2 regions of the Bradyrhizobium ontarionense genome follow, and region 1 is predicted to be linked to the other one. Evidence: predicted binding sites of a transcription regulator. Region 1 holds the regulator's gene; the other holds the start of a gene.
The links. Region 1 encodes PhoB, which activates phosphate uptake and scavenging genes when phosphate is short. Its sites were predicted from a motif close to TGTCATNNANCTGTCAT; they were not measured.
Positions count from the first base shown of each region.

Region 1 (12,968 bases):
CACCGGCACGGAGGAGATTCGGATGAAACTCGAAGAGCGCGAACAGGGCGTGCTGGCGTTCGTCGACGACGATGGCCGCATCTGGGCGCAATGCGCCAGGCCATCCCCGAACCCGGCCGATACGGACTATGTGATCGAGGGACCCTTGAGCGGCTTCGTGTATGACGAGGGAACGTTCACGGCGGATAGCGAGCAGGCGTTTCGCGCCTGGCTCGACGACCGTCTGATCAGCGATGACATCTTCCACGTCCGGGACAAGGAGACGGCCTTGACGCTGGCCAAGCGCATCGCGTCGGCGGCCCGCCAGATCCTGAAGGACCGGACTTGACCGCCGCTTCGCAACCGTCGGCCGCTCATTTTTCTCTTTCGTTTTTCCGGAAATCATGCTTATATCCCTGCCAACCCGCCTCGTGCAGAGGGACGTACGCGTCGTCACGAAACGTTGAGGTGGGCTGCGATGGACGTGATGGCTGTGCCGACGAGCGCAGTAGTTACGTACGGCGAAGTCGTGTGGTCCTGGCCTCTCGACGCTGAGGTCAAGTTCGCGAGTGATGCTTTGACGGCTCGCGCGGGCGATGGGGGCAAGAAAGCCGATCCCCAGGGAGAGCACGAAGGACACCGTTAAAACCGTTGCGCGGGGAAGGCCGGGATGTCCCAGCCGAACCTGTGGTACCTGCCGCCTGCATTTCTTTCTGCAGGCGGGCCATGGGGGCGGCAGGCTCCCGGCCTTCTCCGCGCCCTCTCGTATTTCAGGAGGGACATGACGAATGCATGACCCGGGCATGACGTGCCGCGGGATCTAAGCACGTGCCTAGATGATGCATGTCGCCATCTTGTTGCGGTTGATGAAGGTGCCAACCAGCTCCTCACTGTCATCCCAGACAAGCGCGCGGTACGCGCGCGCAGATCCGGGATCCATAACCCCAGGGAGACGTTTGAGGCACGATGGTCGACCGATCTCGCCCAGCCACATCCGCCGCGGCGTATGGATCCCGGGTCGGCGTCCGCCAACGCTGCGCGTTGCCGGACTTGCCCGGGACGACACCGCTTGTGTGGCGCGTGTTGTGGGCCAACGGCGCGTTCATTGATGACGACCAAGCCGCCACCGGCGTTCGCCTCACATTCAATGTCGTCCCGGACAAGCGCGCGGCACGCGCGCGCCGATCCGGGGTCCATAACCCCAGGGAAACGTTTGAGGCACGATGGCCGACCGTTCTCGCCCAGCCACATCCGCCGCTGCGTATGGATCCCGGGTCGGCGTCCGTCAACGCTGCGCGTTGCCGGGCTTGCCCGGGACGACACTGAAATTGGGGCGCAAGCCGTGCCATACCCGCCGCCGTCATGCCCGCGCAGGCGGGCATCCAGTACACCGCGGTGTCGCGGTTGATCACTGCCGCAGGTGGAATACTGGTTCGCCCCGCCCCTCGCGGGCGATGACAGCGGTGATGGTCTTTTCCTGGGTGAGCGACGCTCGCACAAGGGCGAGGCGCCGCGGCCCGCGGCAACGTGTCGGTTGGCCCGTAAAAATTCGGGTCTCTTCTGGAAAATCAATTGTTTTCAACGGCTTGTTACTGTCATCCGAGTGTCATCGAACCTTTATAAAAGCGGCATCGAGGCCCCTTAAAGCGGCCGGGGAAGCGCAATCGGGCGCATATGGCGCTTCGCTTCCCAAGCATGGAGACCAGCTATGAATTTCGTCAAAGCTATCGTCGCTGCCGGCTTGGTCGCCGCATCGACGTCGGCCTTCGCTGCCGACATCACCGGAGCGGGCGCGACGTTCCCGTTCCCGATCTATTCCAAGTGGGCTGACGCCTACAAGAAGGAGACCGGCAACGGTCTGAACTATCAGTCGATCGGCTCCGGCGGCGGCATCAAGCAGATCCAGGCCAAGACCGTGACCTTCGGTGCGACCGACGCGCCGCTGAAGGCCGAGCAGCTGGAAAAGGACGGTCTCGTGCAGTGGCCGCAGGTGATGGGCGGCATCGTGCCGGTCGTCAACCTCGAGGGCGTGAAGCCGGGCGAGATGGTGCTGGACGGCGAGACGCTCGCCAACATCTATCTCGGCAAGATCACCAAGTGGGATGACGCCGCGATCAAGAAGCTCAACCCGAGCGTCAAGCTGCCGTCCGACGCGATCGCGGTGGTTCGCCGCTCCGACGGTTCGGGCACCACCTTCAACTTCACCTACTACCTCTCGGAAGTGAGCGCCGACTGGAAGAGCAAGGTTGGTTCCAACACCGCCGTCGAATGGCCGGTCGGTGTCGGCGCCAAGGGCAATGAGGGTGTGTCCGGCAACATCGGCCAGACCAAGAACTCGATCGGCTATGTCGAGTATGCCTATGCCAAGCAGAACAAGCTGACCTACACCGGTCTCGTCAACAAGGCCGGCAAGACCGTGCAGCCGACCGTCGAAGCCTTCCAGGCCGCTGCGGCGAATGCCGACTGGGCCAAGGCCCCCGGCTACTACGTCATCCTGGCCAACCAGCCCGGTGACAAGTCCTGGCCGATCACGGCTGCGACCTTCATCCTGATGCACAAGGAGCCCACCGACAAGGCAGCCTCTGGCGAGGCCATCAAGTTCTTCAAGTGGGCGTTCGCCAAGGGTGACAAGATGGCCGAGGAGCTCGATTACATCCCGATGCCCGACAGCGTCGTGAAGCTGATCGAGAAGACCTGGTCGTCCGACATCAAGAGCTAAGTCGGGCTCGACGACAACGCGGCTCCTCTCCCTCGTGGAGGGGGAGGGGCCACCTCAGGGCGCGCCTTAAGTGACAGAAAAACAGGGGACTGGCGTGGCAGACATGGCCGTTCAGAGCGACGCGAGCGAGATTGCGGACGCCGTCGGACCCTACGATCGCGCGCGGGCGCTCAACGCCTTCAAGGTCGGCGACGTCACCTTCTACTGGATCACCCGGATCAGCGCGATCTCGGTGCTGCTGATCCTCGGCGGCATCATCCTGTCGCTGATCGTCGGCGCCTGGCCGGCCATGAAGCAATTCGGCTTCGAGTTTCTGTGGACGCGGCGCTGGGCGCCCTCGGCCGATCCGCCGGTGCTCGGCGCGCTGGGACCGATCTACGGCACGCTGGTCACCTCCTTCGTCGCAATGCTGATCGCCATTCCGGTCGGTCTCGGCATCGCGATCTTCCTCACTGAACTGTGCCCGCAATGGCTGCGCCGTCCGATCGGCATCGCGATCGAACTGCTCGCCGGCATTCCCTCGATCATTTACGGCATGTGGGGCTTCTTCGTGCTGGGCCCGTTCCTGGCCTACACGTTCCAGCCGTTCATGATCAATCTGTGCGCCGGCATCCCGGTGCTGCAGGACATCTTCGCCGGTCCGCCGTCCTATCTCAGCCTGTTCAACGCCGCGCTGATCCTGGCCATCATGGTGCTGCCCTTCATCACCGCGATCTCGGTCGACGTGTTCAAGACGGTGCCGCCGGTGCTCAAGGAGGCCGCCTATGGCGTCGGCTGCACCACCTGGGAGGTGGTGCGCAGCGTCGTGATCCCCTACACGCGGGTCGGCGTCATCGGCGGCATCATGCTGGCGCTGGGCCGCGCGCTCGGCGAAACCATGGCCGTCACCTTCATCATCGGCAACTCGTTCCGGATCTCGTCCTCGATCTTTGCGCCGGGCACGACCATCTCGGCCGCGATCGCCTCGGAATTCCAGGAGAGCGACGGACTGCACCAGTCGAGCCTGATCCTGCTCGGCCTGCTGCTGTTCGTGCTGACATTCTTCGTGCTCGCGGCGGCGCGTCTGATGCTGATGCGGCTCGAAACCAAGGCGGGGAAATAGCACATGTCCGCGGTCGACTTGCAGGCCAATCCCGTCAATCCGATCTACGCGCGCCGGCGCCGCTGGGACATCGTGATCCGCGGCCTGTGCATGGCCGCCGCCTTGTTCGGCGTGACCTGGCTTGCCCTGATCCTGTTCACGCTGTTCGTCAACGGCCTGGCCGGTCTCAGCCTGCAGGTCTTCAGCGCCGACACGCCGCCGCCCGGCTCCGCGGAAGGCGGCCTGCGCAACGCGATCGTCGGATCCATCATCATGACCGTGATCGGGGTCGGCATCGGCGCGCCGCTCGGCCTGTTCGCGGGAACGTACCTCGCCGAGTATGGCCGCAACGACCGGCTGACCTCGGTGATCCGCTTCATCAACGACATCCTGCTGTCGGCGCCGTCGATCATCATCGGCCTGTTCGTCTACGGTGCCGTGGTGGTGCCGATGGGCGGCTTCTCGGCGCTCGCAGGCTCGCTCGCGCTCGCCGTGATCGTGATCCCGGTCGTGCTGCGCACCACCGAGGACATGCTGCTGCTGGTGCCCAACCCGTTGCGTGAGGCGGCCTCCGCCCTTGGTCTGCCGCGCTCGCTGGTGATCAAGCGGATCGCCTACCGGGCCGCGCGCTCCGGCCTCATCACCGGCGTCCTGCTTGCGACCGCCCGTGTCGCCGGCGAGACCGCGCCCTTGCTGTTCACCGCGCTGTCGAACCAGTTCTGGAGCCTGAACCTCAGCAAGACCATGGCCAACCTGCCGGTGACCATCAACAATTTCGTCCAGAGCCCCTATGCCTATTGGAAGCAGCTGGCCTGGAGCGGCGCCCTTCTGATCACCTTGACCGTGCTGGCCCTGAACATCGGCGCGCGCATTCTCGGCGCCGAGAGGAGCTCGAAATGACCGATATGTCCGTATCCGTGAGCAGCCCGACGGCCGCCATTCCCTCCAAGTCGCTGCCGGACGCCCCGGCCAAGGTGATCGCGCGCAATCTCAATTTCTATTATGGCGAGCACCAGGCGCTGAAGAACATCAACCTGTCGCTCGGCACCAACCGCGTGACCGCCTTCATCGGCCCGTCCGGCTGCGGCAAGTCCACGCTGCTGCGCATCTTCAACCGGATGTACGATCTCTATCCGGGCCAGCGCGCGACCGGCCAGCTGATGCTCGACAACACCAACATCCTCGATCCCAAGCTCGATCTGAACCTGCTGCGCGCCCGGGTCGGCATGGTGTTCCAGAAGCCGACGCCGTTCCCGATGACGATCTACGAAAACATTGCCTTCGGCATCCGCCTCTACGAGAAGATCTCGAAGTCGGAGATGGACGACCGCGTCGAGAAGGCGCTGCGCGGTGGCGCGCTGTGGAACGAGGTCAAGGACAAGCTGAACGCGTCCGGCCTGTCGCTGTCGGGCGGCCAGCAGCAGCGGCTATGCATCGCGCGCACCGTGGCCGTCAGGCCGGAGGTGATCCTGTTCGACGAGCCGTGCTCGGCGCTCGACCCGATCTCGACTGCCAAGGTCGAGGAGCTGATCCAGGAGCTGTCCGATAACTACACGATCGCGATCGTCACCCACAACATGCAGCAGGCGGCGCGCGTCTCCGACAAGACCGCCTTCATGTATCTCGGCGAGCTGATCGAGTTCGATGAGACCAGCAAGATCTTCACCTCGCCGAGCGATCGGCGGACCCAGGACTACATCACCGGCCGGTTCGGCTGACGCCGGACAGCATCATTGCCTCTAGGAGATCATCATGGCCAGTGAACATACCGCCAAGGCGTTCGACAGCGATCTGCAGGACCTGACGCGGCTGGTATCGGAAATGGGCGGCCTCGCCGAGCGGCTGATCGTCGATTCCGTCGATGCGCTGGTGCGGCGCGACGTGGCGCTCGGGCAGAAGGTGGTCGCCACCGATGCCGAGGTCGACAAGCTGCAGCGCGTCATCGAGGAACGTGCCGTGCTCACGATCGCCCGGCGCCAGCCGATGGCGGTCGACCTGCGCGAGATCGTCGGCGCGATGCGCGTGGCGACCGATCTGGAGCGCATCGGCGACCTCGCCAAGAACATCGGCAAGCGTGTCGCGGCGCTGGAGAGCGATTTCCACCCGCTCAAGCTGATCCGCGGGCTCGAGCACATGACCGATCTCGTGCAGTCGCAGGTCAAGACCGTGCTCGATGCCTATGCCGCGCATGATCTGCCGGCGGCGATGACGGTGTGGAAGGGCGACGAGGAAGTCGACGCCATCTGCACGTCCTTGTTCCGCGAGCTCCTGACCTACATGATGGAGGATCCGCGCAACATCTCGTTCTGCATCCATCTGATGTTCTGCGCCAAGAACATCGAGCGGATCGGCGATCACGCGACCAACATCGCGGAGACGGTGTTCTACATGATCGAGGGCCAGCAGATCACGGACAAGCGCCCCAAGGGCGACATGACGAGCTTTGCGACCACGATTCCCGGCAACTGAGAGAGACGCTTGAGACATGGCTGCGCGCATTCTGGTGGTGGAAGATGAGGAAGCGCTGACCACGCTGCTGCGCTACAATTTCGAGACCGAGGGCTACGAGGTCGAGACCGTGGCGCGCGGCGACGAGGCCGACACGCGGCTGAAGGAGCGTATTCCGGATCTCGTCGTGCTCGACTGGATGCTGCCGGGCCTCTCCGGCATCGAGCTGTGCCGGCGGCTGCGGGCGCGGCCGGAGACGAGGCAGCTGCCGATCATCATGCTGACCGCGCGCGGCGAGGAGAGTGAGCGCGTGCGCGGGCTCGCGACCGGCGCCGACGACTACATCGTCAAGCCGTTCTCGGTGCCCGAGCTGCTGGCCCGCGTGAAGGGTCTGCTGCGGCGCGCCAGCCCCGAGCGGCTCGCCACCGTGCTCACCTATGGCGACATCGAGCTCGACCGCGAGAAGCGCCGCGTGGCGCGCTCCGGCAGGCCGATCGATCTCGGCCCGACCGAGTACCGGCTGCTCGAATTCTTCCTGGAGCATCCGGGCCGCGTGTTCAGCCGCGAGCAGCTGCTCGACAGCGTCTGGGGCCGCGACATCTACATCGACGAGCGGACCGTGGACGTTCACATCGGGCGCTTGCGCAAGCTGCTCAATCCCGGGCGTGAGCAGGATCCGATCCGCACCGTGCGCGGGGCCGGCTACGCCCTGGACGATCGCTTTGCCAAGATCGAGCAGGCCTGATTAAGGAGGCGGCGGACTGCTTTCCGCCACGCCGATGCCGTCTTGATCATTTTGGGTGGGCGCCTCATCAGAAGTGTCTTCGGTCCCAGCGGACGCCCTTGATCAAGACGATCATCATATGTCTCGCCATGGTGCTCGGCGCCGTGGTGGGCGCCTCGGCCGCCGAGCTCGACGAAGCGGTTGCCGCCGCCGGCAGCGGCGAGCATGCGGCGGCGCTGCGTCGGCTCACGCCGCTGGCGCGGAAGGGCGATGCGCGGGCGCAGTTCGATCTCGGCTTCATGTCCGCGTTCGGCTGGGGCCAGCCGCGCAACCCCGCCGAGGCGCTGGCCTGGTATCGCAAGGCCGCGGATCAGGGGCTTGCCGTCGCCCAGCATTATCTCGGCATCGCCTACGTCAATGGTGAGGGCGTTGCCTGTGATTACGGCGAGGCCGCACGCTGGTTCACCCGCGCGGCTGCGCAGGGCTTCGCCCAGTCGCAGTACATGCTCGGGCTGATGATGCTCGACGGCCGATCGGTGCAGCAGGATCCGGTTCAGGGCTACGCCTGGCTGGTGATGGCCGGCCGCAACGGGGTGAGGTCGGCCGGCCGCGACGTGCAGCGGGTCAAGCTGAGCGAAGCGCAGCGGCGGCAGGCTGAGACCATCATCGCCAACTGGAAGCCGAAATTCGAATCGGCCGACGCCGGCATCGCCAGCCCCAGGCCGGGAGAGTTGCTCGGGCTCGATCGGCACATCGGCGAGGTCGTCGATCCCACATCCTGGCCGGCGTCGTCGATCGGCGTGGTCACCGTCGCGCAATACAGCACCGGCGGCTGGTGCACCGGCACGTTGGTGGCTCCGCGCGTCGTGCTCACCGCCGCACACTGCGTGTTCAACGGGGTCGCGCAGGTCAGCCCCGGCAACGTCCGCTTCCTGGCCGGCATGAACAGGGGCACGCCAGCCGCGTCCTCGGTCGCAGACCGCCTGATCGTGGCCCCGGACTTCGTCCCGACCCAGCACGACAAATGGTCGCTCGATCGCTCGCCGTCAGACTGGGCGCTCATCGTGCTGAAGGACGATCTGCCGTCGAGGCCGGTGGCGGTGAAGGCGCTCACGCGCGACGATCTCGCGGCAGCGACCAAGGCAGGCACGATCTCGGAGATCGGCTACGGCCAGGAGCGGCGCTATTCGCCGACCGGACAGCGCAACTGCCGCGCCGACATGACCAGGGACGCCCGGCTGCTGACCGTCCATTGCCTGGCGAATTTCGGCTATTCGGGCTCGCCGATCCTGGCCGAGGTCGGCGGCGAGCCGGCCGTGGTCGGTATCTTCTCGGCCTTCCACGAGGAGACGCGATTGATGTTCGCCGCACCCGCGAGCCAGTTCGAGGCGGCGGTTCGGAGTGAGATCGTGGCGGAGAGGAGGGCATCTGCACGTTGACGATGCGTGATCAAGGCGTGCGGCTGGTCATTGTCTGCGCGTGACCGGATAGCGGCTTGCCAATCGAGGACGCCGATCCGCGATCGAAGGCCCTGCTCCCCTTGATTCCGCGCGGCTTTCGGCCTGGAGGCTGGGCCCACGGCGAACTGGCGCGTCTCTTGCTCTCTCCAGCGTATGACGATTGTTCCAATTGATCATCCCCACGGCCCGCGGCCCGCGCTGTTCCGGCGGCGGGGGCAGGCGCAGGGGAATGCGGTCCTGGCTGTGGGGCTGGTGGCGGCCAACGGCCTTGCCTGGGCCTGGGCGGTCGCCCTCTATGCGGACCGTCCGGCCATTGTCGGCACCGCCATGCTGGCCTGGCTGCTCGGATTGCGCCATGCGGTCGATGCCGACCACATTGCGGCGATCGACAATGTGGTGAGAAAGCTCGTGCAGGACGGCGACGCGCCGCGCGCTGCCGGTCTTTACTTCGCGCTCGGTCATTCCAGCGTCGTCGTCATTGCGACGGTCGTGTTGAGCCTCGTCGCCGGCGCCGGGCTGATGAATGACGAAAGCGCCGTCAGGGTGATCGGCGGGGTGATCGGCACAGCCGTATCATCGGTCTTCCTGCTGCTGATCGCCTGCGCCAATCTCGTTCTGCTCATCAATCTCTGGCGTCGGTCCGCGCAGCCGCATGCCGAACAGCCGTCGCAAGGTGATGCCGACAAGGCCGGGCGCGCGGGAGGCGGCCTCCTGATCCGCCTGCTGCGTCCGCTGTTGCGCATGGTCGGCCGTGCCTGGCACATGTATCCGCTCGGCGTCCTGTTCGGCCTCGGCTTCGATACCGCGAGCGAGATTGGTCTGTTGAGCCTGTCGGCCACCGAGGCCGCGCGGGGCGCCAGTCTCGCTCACGTGCTGGTGTTCCCGGCGCTGTTCGCCGCCGCGATGGCCACTGTGGATACCGCTGACAGCATGCTGATGGCCGGGGCCTACCGCTGGGCGCTCACCGATCCCGTGCGCAAGCTCCGTTATAATCTCGTGATCACCGGCGCATCGGTCGCCATCGCTCTGGTGATCGGCAGCGCCGAGGCCTTCAGTCTTGTCGGGCCGCAACTCGGCCTCTCGGGCGGGCCTTGGGATACGGCGGCCGCGCTGAATGGCTATCTGGCCAATCTCGGTATCGTGGTGGCGTGTCTGTTTCCCGCCGCCTGGATCGGTGCCATCATCGTCATGCGCCGTCAGCGCAAGCCATCGCCTTCGGTTGCGGCGCGCTTGCCGGCGTTTCCGCTGAAGGGCTAAATCGGCCGGCCCGACGGAACGCGACAGGCCGAGATTGGGATGGAACGCTCACGATGGACGGCTCCGGTACGATGACGCGGATGCTGTGGTTGCAGGGCGCGAGCTGCGGCGGCTGCACCATGTCGATCCTGGAAAGCGGCGCCTCCGGCTGGTTCGACGAGCTGCGCCAGTCCGGCATCGATCTGGTATGGCACCCCTCGGTCAGCGAGCAGACCGGCGACGAAGTCGTCGACCTGCTTGAGGCGATCCGGGACGGCCGCGAGCGACTCGACCTGCTCGTGCTCGAAGGTTCGGTGGCACGCGGGCCGGGCCTGACTGGCCGCTTCAACATGCTCGCAGGCACCAACCGCTCGATCTATCACTGGCTGCTCGATCTTGCGCCGCTGGCGGACTATGTCGTCGCCGTCGGCAGCTGTGCTGCCTATGGCGGGATTCCCGCGGCCGGTGTCAACCCGACAGACGCCGTCGGGCTGCAGTTCGAGGGCAGCGACGTCGGCGGCGCGCTCGGCGCCAGCTTCCGTTCGAAGCGTGGGCTGCCGGTGATCAATGTCGCAGGGTGTGCCCCGCATCCGGGCTGGATGATGGAAAGCCTGCTCGCCCTCACCAACGGCGACCTCACCGCGAGAGAGCTCGATGGTTTCGGCCGGCCGACATTCATCGCCAATCACCTCGCCCATCACGGCTGCTCGCGCAACGAGTTCTATGAATTCAAGGCAAGCGCGGAGACGATGTCGGAGCGGGGCTGCCTGATGGAGCATCTCGGCTGTCGTGCCACCCAGGCCGTCGGCGATTGCAATCAGCGCTCGTGGAACGGCGGCGGCTCCTGCACCAAGGGCGGCTATGCCTGCATCGCCTGCACCTCGCCCGGCTTCGAGAGTGCGCAGAACTATCTGCAGACCGCGAAGCTTGCGGGCATTCCCGTCGGCCTGCCGACCGACATGCCCAAGGCCTGGTTCGTGGCGCTCGCGGCGCTGTCGAAGTCCGCGACGCCGCGGCGCGTCCGCGTCAACGCGACGGCCGACCACGTCGTGGTGCCGCCGAGCCGCTCGGGCGACAAGCGCAGCTCATGACGCGGATCACGGTCGGCCCGTTCAACCGCGTCGAAGGAGATCTCGAGGTCCGGCTGGACATCGAGCAAGGCCGCGTGGCGCGCGCGGAAGTCACCGCGCCGCTCTATCGCGGCTTCGAGCAGATCCTGGAGGGGCGTCCGCCGCTCGATGCCCTGGTGATCGCACCGCGCATCTGCGGCATCTGCTCGGTGTCGCAGTCGATCGCAGCGGCAGGCGCGTTGCGCCAGGCCATGGGCGTCGCGACCGCGCCGAACGGCGTGCTCGCAACCAACATCGCCCATGCGGCCGAGAACGCGGCGGATCACCTGACGCATTTCTATATCTTCTTCATGCCAGACTTCGCCCGCGAGGCCTATGCGTCGCAGGCTTGGCATGGCGCTGCGGCCGAGCGCTTTACCGCGACCAAAGGAAGTGCGGCGCGTGAGGCGCTGCCGGCGCGGGCGCGGCTGCTGGAGATCATGGGCGTGATCGCCGGAAAATGGCCGCATAGCCTTGCGTTCCAGCCGGGCGGGACCACGCGCGCGATCGAGCTTGGCGAGCGCATCCGGCTGAATGCGATCGCGGCATCGTTTCGCGGCTTCCTCGAACGCGTGATGTTCGCCGACAAGCTCGAGAACGTGGTTGCCTTGTCGACACCGGACGAGCTCGACCGCTGGCGCGACGGTCGCGGTGGCGACTTTGCGCATTTCCTCGCTGTCGCCGATGCGCTGTCTCTCGCCGATCTCGGCAAGGGTCCGGGCCTGTTGATGAGTTTCGGCGCCTACCACGATTCGGACGGCGCTCGTTTTCGCGCCGGTATTCGCGCGAGCAACGGAGAGGTCGAAGCTCTGCCGTCGGACCGGATCACCGAGGACGTCTCGCACGCCTGGATGCGCGAGACCTCGCTCGATCCGGCCGAGAGCCGCACCGTGCCGGATGCCGACAAGGCGGACGCCTACAGCTGGTGCAAGGCGCCGCGCCTGGCCGGTCAGCCCGTCGAGGTTGGCGCACTAGCGAGACAGGCGGTGGACGGTCAGCCGCTGATCACGGCGCTGCTCGCCGCTGACGGCAGCAATGTCCGCAATCGCGTGATTGCCCGGCTGATCGAGACGGCGCAGCTTGCGCTTTCGATCGAAGGCTGGATCAAGGCGCTGCGTCTCAACGAGCCGTTCTGCCTGAATAGCGGCGACACGGCGGATGGCAACTTCGTTGGTCTCGTAGAGGCGGCGCGGGGCAGCCTCGGCCATTGGCTCGCGGTGCGCTCCGGCCGCATCGAGCGCTATCAGATCATCGCGCCGACCAGTTGGAATTTTTCGCCGCGCGATGCCGGCGGCATCGCAGGTCCGCTCGAGCAGGCGCTCGTCGGCACCGAGGTCGGCGCGGCCGGTGCGCGCGCTGTCGGCATCCAGCATGTCGTCAGATCGTTCGATCCGTGCATGGTGTGCACCGCGCATTGAACGCACTGCAAACAGCCGAGCAACAGGCGGTAACAAACTTGTCGGGTGCAAAGCGCGTGATTTCCGATCGTCACGTCAGACCGGGTCGTATTTGTCCTGTCGCGTCGATGTGTTCGCTCCAAGCATCTGGAATCATTGTGATTCAAATCCGGCTTTGATGCTGGCCTGCTTCTTGCTGTCTCCTCCTGTCAGATAGCGACCATAACGGTTGCCAAGGTGATCATAGGGGGAGGACTCATGGGCGCGGCGACGGAAACGTTCTACAGCGTCATCAGGCGTCAGGGCATCACGCGACGCAGCTTTCACAAGTTCTGCAGTCTGACCGCGACGAGCCTCGGCCTCGGCCCGCTCGCCGCCAGCCGCATCGCCAATGCGCTCGAGACCAAGCCGCGCACGCCCGTCATCTGGATGCATGGGCTCGAATGCACCTGCTGCTCCGAGAGCTTCATTCGCTCGGCGCATCCTCTGGTGAAGGATGCCGTGCTGTCGATGATCTCGCTCGACTATGACGACACCATCATGGCGGCGGCCGGCCATCAGGCGGAGGCCATCCTCGAAGAGACGCGCGCGAAGTACAAGGGCCAGTACATTCTCGCGGTCGAGGGCAACCCGCCGCTGAACGAGGGCGGCATGTTCTGCATCGACGGCGGCAAGCCGTTCGTTGAGAAGCTGAAGCTGATGGCCGAGGACGCGATGGCGATCATCGCCTGGGGCGCCTGCGCGTCCTGGGGCTGCGTCCAGGCGGCGAAGCCGAATCCGACGCAGGCCACGCCGATCGACAAGGTGATCACCAA
Region 1 is NZ_CP088156.1:3,462,161-3,475,128, reverse strand. It holds gene LQG66_RS15705 (hypothetical protein) at 23-328, shown strand; gene pstS (phosphate ABC transporter substrate-binding protein PstS) at 1,688-2,698, shown strand; gene pstC (phosphate ABC transporter permease subunit PstC) at 2,802-3,800, shown strand; gene pstA (phosphate ABC transporter permease PstA) at 3,804-4,679, shown strand; gene pstB (phosphate ABC transporter ATP-binding protein PstB) at 4,676-5,497, shown strand; gene phoU (phosphate signaling complex protein PhoU) at 5,532-6,248, shown strand; gene phoB (phosphate regulon transcriptional regulator PhoB) at 6,265-6,972, shown strand; gene LQG66_RS15670 (trypsin-like serine protease) at 7,071-8,390, shown strand; gene LQG66_RS15665 (HoxN/HupN/NixA family nickel/cobalt transporter) at 8,565-9,668, shown strand; gene LQG66_RS15660 (NADH-quinone oxidoreductase subunit B family protein) at 9,722-10,738, shown strand; gene LQG66_RS15655 (nickel-dependent hydrogenase large subunit) at 10,735-12,174, shown strand; gene LQG66_RS15650 (hydrogenase small subunit) at 12,412-12,968, shown strand, end outside.

Region 2 (6,357 bases), 4.1 Mb from region 1:
GCAGGCGACGATGGGCGCGTTCGCGCTCATCCTTGGTCTTCTCACCGTGAGCGGCGCCGTCCAGCTCTGGCAAGTCGACGTGTTCGCATTCCTGTTCGGCTGCGCGGCAGCCTTCGATGCCCCGGTGCGCCAGACCTTCGTCGCCGAGCTGGTCGGGAACGACGATTTGCCCAACGCGATCGCGCTCAACTCGACGTCGTTCAACGCTGCGCGGATGATCGGGCCTGCAATCGCCGGCATGGTGATCGCCGCTTTCGGCACCGGCTGGGCCTTCCTGATCAACGGTGCGTCGTTCATGGCCGTGCTGGCGTCGTTGAGCCTGCTCCGCGTCGCCGATCTGCGTCCGAACCCGCGGGCGCAGCACGCCAAGGGAAACGTCATGGCGAGCGTGACCGCCGGCTTCCGTTATGCCTGGTCCCATCCAGAGCTCCGCGCCACCTTGATCATGCTCGCCCTGATCGGGACGTTCGGGCTCAACTTCCAGATCTTCGTCTCGACCATGGCGATCAAGGTCTTTCACAGCGATGCGCGCGGCTATGGCCTGTTGTCTTCGGTCATGGCCGTCGGCACGGTTGCCGGCGCCCTGTTCAACGCCAGCCAGCACCGGCCGAGATTTGGCGCGCTGCTCGCAGGCAGCGGCCTGTTCGGAATCGGCTGCACGCTGGCCGCGCTCGCCCCGACCATCTGGCTGTTCGGCGCCGCGCTCGTCGTCATCGGCGTCGCTGCGCTGATGTTCACCAATACCACCAACAGCCTGATGCAGCTCGCGACCGAGCCCTCCATGCGCGGCCGGGTGATGGCGCTGCGCGTCGGCGTCGCACTTGGCGGCACGCCGATTGGCGCTCCGATCGTGGGCTGGGTGGCCGACAGTTTCGGTCCGCGCTGGGCGCTCGGCGTCGGCGCGGCGTCAGGTCTGGCTGCCGCGCTCGTTGCAATCGCGGCCATGCGGACGCCGCAGCGCGCGTGATCTCACATTCCCGGCTCGATCGGCTTCTCGACCGCGCCGCCATTCTCGGCCCAGTCCTTGAACGCGCCGACGTTGAACACCTTGTCGTAGCCGAGATCCTTCAGCGTCTTGCCCGACAGCGCCGAGCGGCCGCCCGAGGCGCAATACAGGATCACGCTCTTGTCCTTGGCGAAATTCTTGTCGTGATAGGGCGAGTCCGGATCGGCACGGAACTCGAGCATGCCGCGCGAGACGTGCACCGCGCCCGCGATCTTGCCGCTCTTCTCGACCTCCGGCGCGTCGCGCACGTCGACCACGAGCGTGTTGCCCTTGGCGATCATGGCCTGCGCCTCGGCCGGAGTGATCTTCGGAACCGCGGCATTGGCGGCGGCCAGCATCTCTTTGACTGATGTGGACATGTCGAACCTCCCATTTGAACGAGCGAACGGGTAGCCCAGCACGGCACCGCGGGCAATCCTGCGATCGGACGATTCAAGGCGTGCGGTGGCCTCATGCGAGCGGCCAGGATTCCGCCTGGGCCTGCTCTACAATCCCCGGATCAGGTCGGCGTCGATCAGCATGCGGTTGAATCGGCGGGCTTCGGCGCCGTCGCCGCAGGCATAGAACACGCCCTTGCAGCGCAGCATGATGTCCTTCTGCTCGGCGAACGACGGATCGAGCGGAATGCCGGCCGCCTCCAAGGTGACCAGCGGCAGGTAGGCGGCATCGATCGTGTCCATCACGACCGCGCTCTGGCGCGGCTCGAAATTGACGGCGTCAACAGCGTAATAGGTTGCGTAGTAGCGCGGATCATAGCTCTCGAGCTTCCGGCCGATGCCGGCCTCGCCGAGCGCGGGATCGAGGATGTGCGGCGAGAACTCCGGCTGATGGTCGCCATAGCGAACGATCAGGAACGGCTGGTCGCCGAAGCGCTTCTTCAGGCTGGCCACGAAGCGCTGATAGTCCGAGGCGCTCATGGCCTGCCGGCGCAGATATTCGTCGATCGCGGGCAGATTGCCCGGCGCGCGCCAGGACGGCGTCAGGTCGGGCCGAAACGTCGTCTCCCAGGGGAAGTGATTGGCGGCGAGATAGACGAACATGAACAGCGGCTTGGACTTCTGCTGCTGCATCAGGTCGAGCGCGGCATCGTAGAAAAATCCATCGGGCTCGACGCCCTTGGCACTGAGATCCCGCGCATCCAGGAAGCGCTCCACGCCCATCGTGGTCTGGAAGCTGCGCGCGCTCATGAAAGCACCATGGGCGGGATAGATCGAAGCGGTGTCATAACCGCATTGGCGCAGCGCGAGCGGCAGCCCGCGCTCGACGCGGCCGGCGGCGATCCGCGTCACGAAATAGGCGAAGCGGCCGAACGAGCGCGACGACAGGCCGGCCAGCACGTTGTACTCGGTGAACCAGCTCGGCCCGCCATTGCTCTCGGCCATGAACCGGCGCGCCTTGCCGTCGAAGGACTTGAAATGGCTGCCGTAGCCGGCGGGCACCTTGATGCCGGGGGCCGAACGGATGTCGAAGCTCGACTCGTCGTGGATCAGCACGATGTTCGGTCGCCGGCCGGCCGGATGGCAGGAGTCAGGGATCGCGGCGGCCAGCCGGCGATCCGCCGTGGCATCCGACTCCATGAAGCCATTGGCGAGGAAATCCGACACCGCGGTGACGCCGGAGCGCGCGAATTTGGACAGATAGCCGTCGTCGTAATAGCCGCGCCAGGCCTCGTCGCGCCAGTTGAGCGAATAGAGCGTCAGCGCGGCGAGGCAGGCGAGCTTGCACGCCAGCGCCGGCAGCCGCGCGATCCGATAGGGATCGACCCACCACAACAGGCCCATCAGCGGCAGCACCACCGCGGCCGCCACCATGACCGAGAGCTTCAGGTTGGGAAAGATCGTGAACAGGAACGCCGCGCTGTCGTGATCGATGATCATCACGTCGACGAAGTTGGCGGTCATCTGGACCACCGCGTGCTTCAGCTGCGACAGCAGCACCAGCACGACGACCATGGTCAGCGCCAGCGCGCCCGACACCGCCGGCCGCCGCAGCAGCACCAGCCAGAAGCCGTTCAGGATGCCCCAGGCCAGCACGAAGCCGAGCCGCGAGCCGAAATCGTTCTCCGTGTGCAGCATCAGCGCCAGCGCCGCGACGTGCGGGGCGGCGACCGCCGACAGCCGTACGACGGCGGAGCGCGCCGCGTTCTCGCCGGCGAGCGTCGTGATCGGTTCGTGATTGGGGGTCAGCGACATGCGGCGGCGATGGTCGGACGGGAATGCCCTTCGCCGGCGCATGCCGGCAGATCAGGGACGCCCTATCCTGTCATCCGAACGTAATCAAATCGTCACAAATAACAACAGCCGGACTCGCGCGGAATGCCGATCGTCCGGCATCGCGGCACGGAGCGGCCCGACCGCCGCTCCAATCCCTGCGGCCGCCACGGCAGCTGCCGCCGATCAGCGTTCGGAGCCGCCATTGTCGAGCAGCCGCTCGCGCACCAGGCGCACCGCGCCGCGGCCCCAGGAATAATTGGCGCCGAGGCGCAGCCCGCTGTCTCCCACAGCGACAGGCGCGCCGGTGTCGGCCTGGCGGACGCGGAAGCCGATGATGTACTCGGTGCGGCCGATCCGCCTCACGATCCCGAGCAGCGACTGCTGCGCGCCGAGCCCGCGTGCGATGTTCGCTTCGCACGCCTCGCAATCGCGCAACGGCTGCCCCGGCGTCACCGCGGCGGCAGCGTCCACGAGACGGTAGCGTCCGGACTGCTCCAGGAGCTGCCGCACCGCATCGGTCGCCGCCTGCAGCTCCTTGCGGTCGGTCTCGGTCTCGCCGAGCGCGGCACCGGCGCTGGTATCGTCGAGCTCGAACGGCAGCAGCGCCAGCCGGATCGGCTGCGGCGTTGCCAGCGCATCGCGCACCTGGCGCGAGACGAACATCTCGGCGCGCTCCCAGGCCTCGTCCGAGTCGCCACGGAAAGTGAAGATCTTGTCGAACAGCACGCGGTTGGACGCGACTTCGATCGCCGATGCCCGCGCCCATTGCACCAGGGTCGAGAGCTTCTGCACGCCGCCGGTGATCACGACGCCGGCGCCGGCGTCTGCGGCCATGTGCAGCCGGGCCGCAGGCGGTGCATCGGCTGCCGGACATGAGGCGCCGCAGGCGGGACTGACGAGGCGCAGGCGCGCGTCGGCCGCGACGTCGCGCCTGAGCGCGGCGATGAAGGCCTCCAGCCGCCGCTGATGCACCGCGGTCTGGTCGGACGGCTCGCCGGAGGTGTCAAGATAGCTGAAATCGTCGACCATCACGGCCGGGCTATCGTCGTCGGCGGCGGCGCGGACGGTGCCGGCGCTCAGCATCAGCGCGGCCAGAGCAAGACGACTGAAAGAGCGAAAGCTTGTCATGAGAGCCCCATGGCGAAGTGTTGCACGGCACAATGCTAGACGCGCTCCGTCACGGCTGAACCGGGCCCGGTCCCGATCAGGCACGGGAAAATTTCACGACGGCGCGGCGATCCGGCGGACACGCTTTCTGCCGCGCCGGTTCTGCCGTTAGATGGCGGCCGGCCTCGCCATCGTCTGCGTTCGAAAGGCGTGAGAGATGTGGACCTTCGCCCGCTACGACCTCAAATACCGCCTGACCCTGCGGATAGCGCTGGTGGCGGCGCTCTGCTTCGCAGCCATCTCCGCCTATGTCCTGTTCGACATCGACCGGTCGGCGCACGCGCGCAACGAACGGATCGCCGAGATCACGGCCCGAACGCTGCAACTGCAGCAGAGCAAGATGCACTGGGTCAACAGCCCGCCGGCCGGCTTCCCGGACCTCGATGCGGTCGCGGCTGCGGCGATGGGGCCCAGCCTGTGCATCGCCTATCGCGGCGTCGACGGCCAGATCGTGCAGCGCATCTGCGGCGGCGCCGAAGCCCGGACGGACGATCCGCCCCGCATGTTCGCGATGCTGTACCGACGGGTGTTCGATCCCGGCCGGGAAGCGGCGCGGCCTGTGCAGCTCCGCGACGGCCGGACCGGCGATGCGGTGGTGTGGATCGACGCCGGCGTGATGACCGCCGACGCCTGGCGCGAGCTCAGCCGGCTGCTGCCCGTGCTCGGAACGGCACTCGTGCTGCTGTGCGTGCTCGCCCACGCGGCGCTGGCGCGCGCGTTGCGCCCGACACGGCTGATCCGCGCCGGGCTGGAGCGGATCGCGGCCAACGATCTGTCGGCGCGGCTGCCGCCGTTCGACCTCGCCGAACTCTCGGCGATCCGCGACGCCTTCAACCAGCTCGCTGAAGGCCTGCAGACGGCGCTGGCCCAGCGCAGCGAATTGACCCGGCGTCTCATTGCGCTGCAGGACGACGAGCGCCGTCATCTCGCGCGCGAACTGCACGACGAATTCGGGCAGTCGCTGGCTGCGATCCGCGCGCTCGCAGCCTCGATCCGCCAGAGCGCCGCGCAGGATTGCCCCGATCTCATCGCCGAATGCGACAGCATTGCCCGCACCGCGACCGGGATGATGGAGACGCTGCGCGGCACGCTGGTGCGGCTGCGCCCGCCCGACGTCGACGAGCTCGGCCTGGCCGCGAGCCTCGAAGGCCTGGTCGCGGGGTGGAACAGGAGGCAGCGCGGACGCACCCGGTTCGAGATCGGCCTGTCCGGCCGCGTCGATCGAGTCCCCGACGCCATCGCCGTCAGCCTCTATCGCATCGCCCAGGAGGCGCTCACCAATGCCGCCAAGCACGCCGGCGCCACCCGCGTCCTGCTGCAGCTCGCGCTGCAGGATGGCGCCGGCGACGGCGCAGCGGCGGACCAGATCGCACTCACCGTCGAGAACGACGGCCCCGCGAGCGAGGCCGTCGGCAAAGCCGGCATGGGCCTGCTCGGCATGCGCGAGCGCGTCGCGTCGCTGGGGGGCCGCATGAGCTTCGAGGCGGCAACCGACGGCGGCGCGCAGCTCCGTGTCGTCATTCCTCTCCCGGCCTCGCCCGACTTCTCGGGCACGGAGACGCAGCCGGCAACCGCGTGCGCGGCATGACGAGCCCGGGCGGCACCATCATGCTGGTCGACGACCATGCCGTCGTTCGCGAGGGCTATCGGTCGATGCTGCAGAAGCAGCCGGGGCTGCGCGTGGTCGCCGAAGCATCGGACGGCGCAGATGCCTACCGGCTGTTCAAGGAGGTCAGACCCGATCTCGTGATCATGGATCTGAGCATGCCGGGGGTCGGCGGCATCGAGGCGATCCGGCGTATCCGGCAATGGGATCGCAGCGCCCGCATCCTCGTCTTCACGATGCATGAGAATGCGGGATTCGCGGTGCAGGCGATCCGCGCCGGCGCCCGCGGCTATGTCACCAAGAGCAGCCCGCCGGAGACGCTGGTGCGCGCCGTCATGGACGTGCTCGGCGGCGCCATCGCGATC
Region 2 is NZ_CP088156.1:7,612,820-7,619,176, reverse strand. It holds gene LQG66_RS33455 (MFS transporter) at 1-967, shown strand, start outside; gene LQG66_RS33450 (rhodanese-like domain-containing protein) at 970-1,365, opposite strand; gene LQG66_RS33445 (LTA synthase family protein) at 1,492-3,198, opposite strand; gene LQG66_RS33440 (DUF2380 domain-containing protein) at 3,403-4,347, opposite strand; gene LQG66_RS33435 (sensor histidine kinase) at 4,544-5,974, shown strand; gene LQG66_RS33430 (response regulator transcription factor) at 5,971-6,357, shown strand, end outside.
Region 2: a site for PhoB is predicted at 3,278-3,294, ahead of LQG66_RS33445 (LTA synthase family protein). Genes of this name have one in related genera too.